2 regions of the Methylobacterium sp. A54F genome follow, and region 1 is predicted to be linked to the other one. Evidence: predicted binding sites of a transcription regulator. Region 1 holds the regulator's gene; the other holds the start of a gene.
What was found. The regulator HrcA, encoded in region 1, represses chaperone genes, less so after heat shock. The targets are predictions, from matches to a motif close to GTTAGCACTCNCNNNNNGNGAGTGCTAAC.
Positions count from the first base shown of each region.

Region 1 (4,663 bases):
GCAGGCCCATCATCAGGAACTCGTCGCCCTGGTCGGCGGGGGCGATCACCTCGGTCTCGACGATGCCGTGGCCCTCGGCCTCGACCCGGGCGAGCCACGCCTCCGGGGCGCGTTCCGTCACGGTGCCGAGGCGGCCCTCCGCGGTCACGAGGCGGCCATGCGCGCCGGGGCCGAGGCCCGCGTACTCGCCGTAGCGCCAGTAGAGCAGGTTGTGGCGCGACTGCGCCCCGGGCCGGGCGTGGTTGGAGATCTCGTAGGCGGGCAGGCCCGCGGCGGCGCAGACCTCCTGCGTGACGTCGTAGAGGATGCGCGCCGTCTCCTCGTCGGGCGGCACAAGGCGGCCGGCGGCGGCCAGCCCGTGGAAGGGCGTGCCGGGCTCGATGGTGAGCTGGTAGAGCGACAGGTGCTCGGCCGCCCGCGCGATCGCCTCGCGGAGTTCGGCGCGCCACGCCTCCGGGGTCTGGCGGGGGCGGGCGTAGATCAGGTCGAAGGAGCTGCGCGGGAAGTGCGCGGCGGCCGTCTCGATGGCCCGCAGCGCCTCCGCGACGCTGTGCAGGCGCCCGAGCGCCCGCAGGTCGGCGTCGTTCAGCGCCTGGACGCCGAGGGAGACCCGGTTGACGCCGGCCGCGCGGTAGCCGCGGAAGCGCTCCGCCTCGACGCTCGTCGGGTTCGCCTCCAGGGTGATCTCGGCCTCGGGGGCGAGGCCCCAGGCGGCGTCGACCGCCTCGATCAGGCCCGCCACCGTCGCGGGGGCCATCAGGGAGGGCGTGCCGCCGCCGAGGAAGACGCTCGACACGGTGCGGCCCGGGGTGCGGGCGGCCACGTGCGCGATCTCGGCCCGGAAGGCCGCGAGGAAGCGCGCCTCGTCCACGGGGGCGTGGCGGACGTGGCTGTTGAAGTCGCAGTAGGGGCACTTCGCGGCGCAGAAGGGCCAGTGCAGGTAGACCCCGAAGCCCGCGTCGCGGGTCGGGTGGTCCGGGCCGGAACGGTCGCTCATCGGGCGCTCTTGGGCGCGCGGGCGCCGGCTGGCAAGCCCTCAGGCGGGCCGGCGCAGGCAGGCGGCGGCGAGATCCACGAAGGCGCGGGCGCGGTGGGACAGGGCGTTGCCGTTCTGCCAGTCGACGCCGTGCTTCTCCTCGGAGGAGATCTCGCCGAAGGTCCGGTCGAACCCCTCGGGGCGGAACATCGGGTCGTAGCCGAAGCCGAGGCTGCCCCGCGGCTCCACGAGGTCGCCGAAGACGCGGCCCTCGAACAGCTCGGTGTGCCCGTCCGGCCAGGCGAGCACCAGCGCCGAGACGAAGTGCGCCCGGCGGTCGGTCGCCCCGCGCCGGTCGAGCTCGGCCGCGATCCGCGCCATCGCACCCGAAAAGTCCTTGGAGGGCCCGGCCCAGCGGGCCGAGAACAGGCCCGGCGCCCCGTCGAGGGCGTCGACGCAGAGGCCGGAATCGTCCGCGAAGGCCGGTAGCCCCGAGGCCTCGGCCGCCGCCAGCGCCTTGATGGCCGCGTTCTCGGAGAACATCGTGCCGGTCTCGTCGGGCTCCGGCAGCTTGAGCTCGCCCGCTGAGACGGCCTCGACGCCGAACGGCGCCAGCAACTCGCGCATCTCGACGAGCTTGCCGGCGTTGTGGGTCGCGATGACGACCCGGCCCTGCAGGACGCGGTGGCTCATGCGATCGCCTGCTTCTGGAGGGCGACGAGGTCGGCGACCCCGGCCTTGGCGAGGCGCAGGAGCTCCAGGAGCTCGGCCTCCGTGAAGGGCTTGCCCTCGGCGGTGCCCTGCACCTCCACGAGGCCGCCCGTGCCGGTGATCACGAAGTTCGCGTCCGTCTCCGCACCCGAATCCTCGGCGTAGTCGAGGTCGAGCACCGGCGTGCCCTTGTGGATGCCGCAGGACACGGCCGCGACGTGGTCGCGCAGCGGGTCGACCGAGATGATCGAGCGGCCGCGCATCCAGGCGAAGCAGTCGTGCAGCGCCACCCAGGCGCCGGTGATCGCCGCCGTGCGAGTGCCGCCGTCGGCCTGGATCACGTCGCAATCCACGGTGACCTGTCGCTCGCCCAGGGCCGGCAGGTTGGTGACGGCCCGCAGGGAGCGCCCGATCAGCCGCTGGATCTCCTGCGTGCGGCCCGAGGGCTTGCCGGAATTTACCTCGCGGCGGGTGCGCTCGTGGGTCGCGCGGGGCAGCATCGCGTACTCGGCCGTCACCCAGCCCTTGCCGGAGCCCCTGAGCCAGGGCGGGCCGCGCTCCTCCAGCGAGGCGGTGCAGAGCACCTTCGTCTCCCCGAAGCTGACGAGGCACGAGCCCTCCGCGTAGCGCGCCACCGCGCGTTCGAGCGAGATCTTGCGCAGCTCGTCCGGCGCGCGCTTCGAAGGCCGCATGGGGGCTCTCCCGAGGGGTGTCAGGGCTGCGCTCTTACGGAAGCGGCCCGCCCCCGGCAACCCGGGCCCGCGGGGTGCGGCACAGGCGGACAGTTGTGCTCGGGGCACCGCGCGGACACAATCGCCCCCCAGGATCCAGCCCGTGACCGACCTTTCCCCGCCCCCCTTCCAGCCGCTCTCGGCGCTCAACGACCGCGCCCGCGAGATCTTCCGCCAGATCGTGGAATCCTACCTGTCGACGGGGGAGCCCGTCGGCTCGCGCAACCTCGCCCGCATCCTGCCGATGGGCCTGTCCCCGGCCTCGATCCGCAACGTGATGGCGGATCTGGAGCATTCGGGGCTGATCTACGCCCCCCACACCTCGGCGGGCCGGCTGCCCACCGAGCAGGGCCTGCGCTTCTTCGTGGACGCGATGCTGGAGCTCGGCGATGTCGGCCACGACGAGCAGGCGCGCATCGAGGCGCAGATGCGGGCGGCCGCCTCCCGCCACACGTTCGATTCGGCGCTGGCCGAGGCCTCGACGCTCCTGTCGGGCATCTCCCGGGGGGCGGGCGTCGTGGTCACCACCAAGACGAACGTCCAGCTCAAGCACATCGAGTTCGTGCGCCTCGACATGGACCGTGCCCTGGTGGTCCTCGTCTCCGACGACGGGTCGGTGGAGAACCGCATCGTCGAGCTGCCGCCGGGCCTGCCGGCAAGCGCGCTGCAGGAGGCCTCGAACTACCTCAACGCCCGCCTGCACGGGCGAACCCTCGGGCGGCTGCGCGCCGAGATCGAGGCGGGCCGGCAGGCCATGAAGCGCGAGCTCGACGCGCTGACCGAGCGCCTCGTGGATGCCGGGCTCGCCACCACGGTCGGCCCCTCGGATGCGCGCCAGCTCATCGTGCGCGGCCAGGCGAACCTCCTCGACGACCTGCGCGCTGCGGAGGACCTCGAGCGGATCCGCCTGCTGTTCAACGACCTCGAGACCCAGAAGGACGTCATCGACCTCCTCGCCCGCGCGGAGGGCGGCGAGGGCGTCCGGATCTTCATCGGCTCCGAGAACAAGCTGTTCTCGCTCTCGGGCTCCTCGATGATCGCGGCGCCGTTCCGGGACGGCTCCCAGAAGATCGTGGGCGTCGTCGGCGTGATCGGGCCGACCCGGCTCAACTACGCCCGCATCGTGCCGATGGTCGACTACACCGCCCGCGTGGTCTCGAAGCTCCTCGAAGGCGGGCGCTAGGAGGCGGGATGAGCGGGCGCTCCCGCCCACTCACCGCAGGTTCGCCCGCGACGCGATTTCCAGGGCCCGAGCGATCCCTGGAGGCCTCCTTCGAGGCTTCGCTTCGCTGCGCACCTCAGGATGAGGTCGCGGGTGGGAGGCAACGCAGCACCCGGCAGATCCCATCCACACACCTCATCCTGAGGCGCCGCGAAGCGGCCTCGAAGGAGCCATTCAGAACCCGCCGCGCTCCCTGGAGCCCTCCTTCGAGGCTTCGCTTTGCTCCGCGCCTCAGGATGAGGTCGCGGGTGGGGAAACCCGGACGGTTCATCCCACCCCCACACCTCATCCTGAGGTGCCCCACAGGAAGCCTCGAAGGAGCCCTCCAGGCATCGCGCGGGAGCCGGCGCCCGCCATCGACGGCGGTCGCACAACCTCGGATTGCGCAAGGCAACCACGGCGTCGAGCAGCCCAGGAAGGGGGCGGGGTCGCCCCCGCCCCCGCCGGATCAGGCCGGGATCACGTCGATGATCTCGTAGGTGTCCGGATCGATGATCAGGATGTCGTCCCGCACGAGGATGAAGCGGTAGCCCCGGTAGGCCGGGACGAGGCTGATGATCGCCGGCGGCAGGGTGTGGAGCGTGATCGAGCGCGGGATCGCCGTGCCGACCGCGATGTTGAAGTTGACGTTCGAGACGCGCGTCACGCTGCTGCTGGTGATCGACTGCCGGAACTCGGTGCGCTGGCGGGTGTCGAGGCGCTGGACCGCGCCGCGTGCCTCGCCGCGACCGCCGCCGCCGCGCTCGCCCCGCTCCGAACCGCCGCGCTCGCCCCGCTCGGCGCCGCGCTCACCGCGCTCACCGCGCTCACCGCCGCGCTCACCGCGCTCACCGCGCTCCGCACCGTTGCGTCCGCCGTCGCGGTCGCCCGCCTGGTTCCGGTCGCCCGCCCTGTCGCCGCGCTGTCCGCCGTCCTCGCGGCCGCCGCGCTGGCCGGCACCGTCCCGGCCGCCGCCGGCACCGTCCCGACCACCGCCCGCGCCGTCCTCCCGGCCGCCGCGCTCGGCTGCGCCGCCGCGCTCGC
Region 1 covers NZ_JBKFBF010000017.1:86,497-91,159, forward strand. The annotation lists gene hemW (radical SAM family heme chaperone HemW) at 1-997, opposite strand, end outside; gene rdgB (RdgB/HAM1 family non-canonical purine NTP pyrophosphatase) at 1,037-1,669, opposite strand; gene rph (ribonuclease PH) at 1,666-2,379, opposite strand; gene hrcA (heat-inducible transcriptional repressor HrcA) at 2,522-3,601, shown strand; partial or broken gene ACLBXP_RS22640 (DUF1236 domain-containing protein) at 4,089-4,663, opposite strand, start outside.

Region 2 (4,663 bases), on a different contig from region 1:
ACGGGCATGTCGCTCCGGTCGTCGATGCAATCAGGGCGACTGAATCGACGCGAGGCGCCGGTGTGGGTGCGCGGGACCACCTCAGCGCGACGAGCGAGACGGCCTGGGGCGGCAGACGCGTTCAGCGCAGCAGCCTCGACCTCCTCGCCTTCATCGCGGACCGCCTCAAGGTCTACCTGCGCGACCAGGGCGCGCGCCACGACCTGATCGACGCCGTCTTCGCCCTGCCCGGCCAGGACGACCTGCTGATGGTGGTGCGTCGCGTGGAGGCGCTCGGCCGCTTCCTCGACACCGACGACGGGCGCAACCTCCTCGCCGGCTACAAGCGCGCCGCCAACATCCTGCGCATCGAGGAGAAGAAGGACGGGCGCGCCTACGACGCCGAGCCCGACGCGGCGCTGATCGCGTCGTCCGGCCAGCCCGAGGAGCGGGCGCTGGCGGCGTCCCTGGCGACCGCCCGCGAGGCGGCCTCCGCGGCCGTCGCGGCAGAGGATTTCGAGGGGGCCATGCGGGCGCTCTCCGCACTTCGCGCACCGGTGGACGCCTTCTTCGAGGCGGTGACGGTCAACGCCGACGACCCGGCCCTCCGCGCCAACCGCCTCGCCCTCCTCAACGCACTGCGCGCCGCGACGCGCGAGGTGGCGGATTTCTCGCGGATCGAGGGGTAGGCGCGGTCAACGCCGCATCGTTCCCCGCCCCAATCCCGTCATTCCGGGGCGCCGCAGGCGAGCCCGGAATCCAGAGCCGCCGACGATGCCTCGTTCTGCCAGCTCGGCGGCTCTGGATCCCGGGCTCCGCTGCGCGGCCCCGGGATGACGGCGTTGCTGGCTGAACGGGGGTGGCCCTAGCAAAACCCCGGACCGCATCTGGACATCAGTCCTATTCGGCGATCCTCTGCGCGAACTGTCAAACCGAATCGGGTCAGCCCCGTGCCGTTCGCCGTCTACATCCTCGCGAGCCGGAGGCACGGCACCCTCTACATCGGCGTCACGCGCGACCTCGCCCGCCGCATGCACGAGCATCGCACTGGGGCAACGCCTGGCTTCGCGACGCGGTACGGCGTGCAGCGCCTCGTCTGGTATGAAACCTACGACCGAGCGGTCGAGGCGATCCAGCGCGAGAAGTCCCTGAAGACATGGCGGCGCGACTGGAAGCTTCGATTGATCGAGGAGGCGAACCCCGACTGGTCCGACCTCCACCCGAACCTCGGCCCGTGGTGAGCGGGCTCAGAACCAGCCCTTCACCTTGAAGTACAAGGCGGGGATCAGCGCGCTGACCACGATCAGCGCGAGGCCGTAGGGGTAGCCCCAGGCCCAGTCGAGCTCCGGCATGTGCTTGAAGTTCATGCCGTAGATCGAGGCGAGCAGCGTCGGCGGCACGCCGATCGCCGAGACCACGGTGAGCACGCGGAAGACGTTGTTCTGCTCGATGTTGATGAGGCCGAGCGCCGCGTCGAGGAGGAACTGCACGTTCTCCGAGAGCCGCGTCTCGAACTCCTCGAGCGACTCGATGTCCCGCCGGATCGTCTCGAAGCGCGAGGCCGCCTCCTCCTGCCGGAGGATGCCGTCGCATTCGGAGGCCACGAAGGGGACGATCCGCTGCAGGCCGAGCAGGCTGGAGCGGATTTTGCCGAGCGCCTTGCCGCGCCGGGCGATGCCCCGGAGGATGCGGCGGAGCGCGAGGTCCCGGCGGCGGGGCGGCGGCTTGGCGTCCGTGACCCCGTTGCGGGGCTTCGCCCGCACGTCGAAGTCGAAGATCCGGGTCGAGAGTCCGTCGAGATCGGCGCCCATGTCCTCCAGCGCGTCCGCGAGGCTGTCCACCAGTTCCTCGACGAGCAGCAGGAAGATCTCGGTGCTGTTCTGAGCCGGGCCGTCCCCCTCGGCGATTCGCCGCTTCACCTCCGCGAAGGCCCGCAGGTCGTGGAAGCGCACCGTGACGAGGTGGTCCTTGGTCAGCACGAAGCCCAGCGGCTTCAGGCTCGAATCGGCCTGCTCGAAGGTGATCATCGGCGTCGAGACCGACAGGTTCGCCTTGGCGCGGCGCAGGCGGCTCGAACTCTCGACTTCGCTTAGCGCCTGGCGGGTCGGGACGCGGATCCCGGTCGCCGCCTCGGCGCGGCGCGCCTCTTCGGCGTCGGGATCTTCGAGGTCGATCCAGATCGCGTCGGTCGGGATCGCGGCTGGGTCGGAGCCGTGCCCGACCGCGCCCTCGGCACCGTGGAGGCTGAGCATGGTGAGGGGGTCCGTGGTGGGTTCGCGTTCGGGAAGGGACGTGTCGATCAAGGTCGCGCAAGGGGGTGCGGCACCCTTGACTCGGAAAGGCCGTCCGCCTATCTCGCCGCCAGCGTTAGCACTCCTCTGGAGGGAGTGCTAACAGCCGGGGTTCGGATGCGGCTTCGGCCGCATCAAGCCATCTCGAATTCGAAAAGCAAGAGGGCAGCTCATGAAGTTCCGTCCGCTGCACGACCGTGTCGTCGTCCGCCGCATCGAGGGCGAGGAGAAGACCAAGGGCGGCATCATCATTCCGGACACCGCCAAGGAGAAGCCGCAAGAGGGCGAGATCGTCGCCGTCGGTCCCGGCGCCCGCGACGAAGCCGGCCGGGTGAACCCGCTCGACGTGAAGGCCGGCGACCGGGTGCTCTTCGGCAAGTGGTCCGGCACCGAGGTCAAGATCGACGGTCAGGATCTCCTGATCATGAAGGAGTCCGACATCATGGGCGTCGTCGCCTGAGGCGCGCCCCGGACGCCTCAGCGCGCCCGCACCCGCATTCGTCCGCTCCCGGTCGCTGCCCCTCCCGGGCACCCGGAGCACTCACCACCGCAATCTGAGGACCCCTGCACATGGCAGCCAAAGACGTACGTTTCTCGTCCGACGCCCGTGAGAAGATGCTCCGCGGCGTCGACATCCTCGCGGACGCCGTCAAGGTCACGCTCGGCCCGAAGGGCCGCAACGTCGTGATCGAGAAGTCGTTCGGCGCCCCCCGCATCACCAAGGACGGCGTCACCGTCGCCAAGGAGATCGAGCTCGCCGACAAGTTCGAGAACATGGGCGCCCAGATGGTGCGCGAAGTGGCCTCGAAGACCAACGACATCGCCGGCGACGGCACCACCACCGCCACCGTGCTGGCCCAGGCGATCGTCCGCGAGGGCGCCAAGTACGTCGCCGCCGGCATGAACCCGATGGACCTGAAGCGCGGCATCGACCTCGCGACCCAGGCCGCCGTCAAGGACATCACCGGCCGCGCCAAGAAGGTCGCCTCGTCGGAGGAGGTCGCCCAGGTCGGGACGATCTCGTCGAACGGCGACAAGGAAATCGGCGACATGATCGCCCACGCCATGCAGAAGGTGGGCAACGAGGGCGTGATCACGGTCGAGGAGGCGAAGACCGCCGAGACCGAGCTCGACGTCGTCGAGGGCATGCAGTTCGACCGCGGCTACCTCTCGCCGTACTTCATCACCAACGCCGAGAAGATGGTCGCCGAGCTCGACGATCCCTACATCCTCATCCACGAGAAGAAGCTCTCGTCGCTCCAGGCGATGCTCCCGGTCCTCGAGGCCGTGGTGCAGACCGGCAAGCCGCTGCTCATCATCGCCGAGGACATCGAGGGCGAGGCGCTCGCCACCCTCGTTGTGAACAAGCTCCGCGGCGGCCTCAAGGTCGCGGCCGTGAAGGCGCCGGGCTTCGGCGACCGTCGCAAGGCCATGCTCGAGGACATCGCGATCCTGACCTCCGGTCAGATGATCGCCGAGGACCTCGGCATCAAGCTCGAGAACGTGACCCTGCCGATGCTCGGCCGCGCCAAGCGCGTCCGCATCGAGAAGGAGAACACCACGATCATCGACGGTTCGGGCGAGAAGTCCGACATCGAGGCCCGCGTGGGGCAGATCAAGGCGCAGATCGAGGAGACCACCTCGGACTACGACCGTGAAAAGCTCCAGGAGCGCCTGGCCAAGCTCGCGGGCGGCGTCGCGGTGATCCGCGTCGGCGGCGCGACCGAGGTCGAGGTCAAGGAGAAGAAGGACCGCGTCGACGACGCCCTCAACGCCACCCGCGCGGCGGTCGAGGAAGGCATCGTCCCCGGCGGCGGCACCGCTCTCCTCCGCGCCAAGAAGGCGGTCGCTGGCCTGTCCAACGACAACGCCGACGTGGCGGCCGGCATCAAGATCGTGCTGAAGGCGCTCGAGGCCCCGATCCGCCAGATCGCCCAGAACGCGGGCGTCGAGGGTTCGATCGTGGTCGGCAAGATCTCCGACAACACCGGCTCCGAGACCTACGGCTTCAACGCCCAGACCGAGGAGTACGTCGACATGATCCAGGCCGGCATCGTCGACCCGGCCAAGGTCGTGCGCACCGCCCTGCAGGACGCGGCGTCGGTCGCCGGTCTCCTCGTCACCACCGAGGCGATGGTCGCGGACGCTCCCAAGAAGGAGAGCGCGGCTCCGGCGATGCCGGGCGGCGGCGGCATGGGCGGCATGGACTTCTAAGTCCACCACCCGGGCCAAGGATCGGAAGGGGTCGCCGCGAGGCGGCCCCTTTCGCGTTCCGGGTGTCCGCACCGGCCCTTCGCAACGGCCGCCGGAGGCCCCATAAGGCTCGGATGAGCCCCCTCGCCCGCCTGTTCGGCCGCCGCGCCGACCCGAACCCGGCCCAGAACCCCCTCCCC
Region 2 covers NZ_JBKFBF010000002.1:147,761-152,423, forward strand. The annotation lists gene glyS (glycine--tRNA ligase subunit beta) at 1-668, shown strand, start outside; gene ACLBXP_RS04400 (GIY-YIG nuclease family protein) at 930-1,220, shown strand; gene ACLBXP_RS04405 (magnesium transporter CorA family protein) at 1,227-2,231, opposite strand; gene groES (co-chaperone GroES) at 2,443-2,730, shown strand; gene groL (chaperonin GroEL) at 2,841-4,484, shown strand; gene ACLBXP_RS04420 (Stf0 family sulfotransferase) at 4,598-4,663, shown strand, end outside.
Region 2: a site for HrcA is predicted at 2,346-2,374, ahead of groES (co-chaperone GroES). Genes of this name have one in related genera too.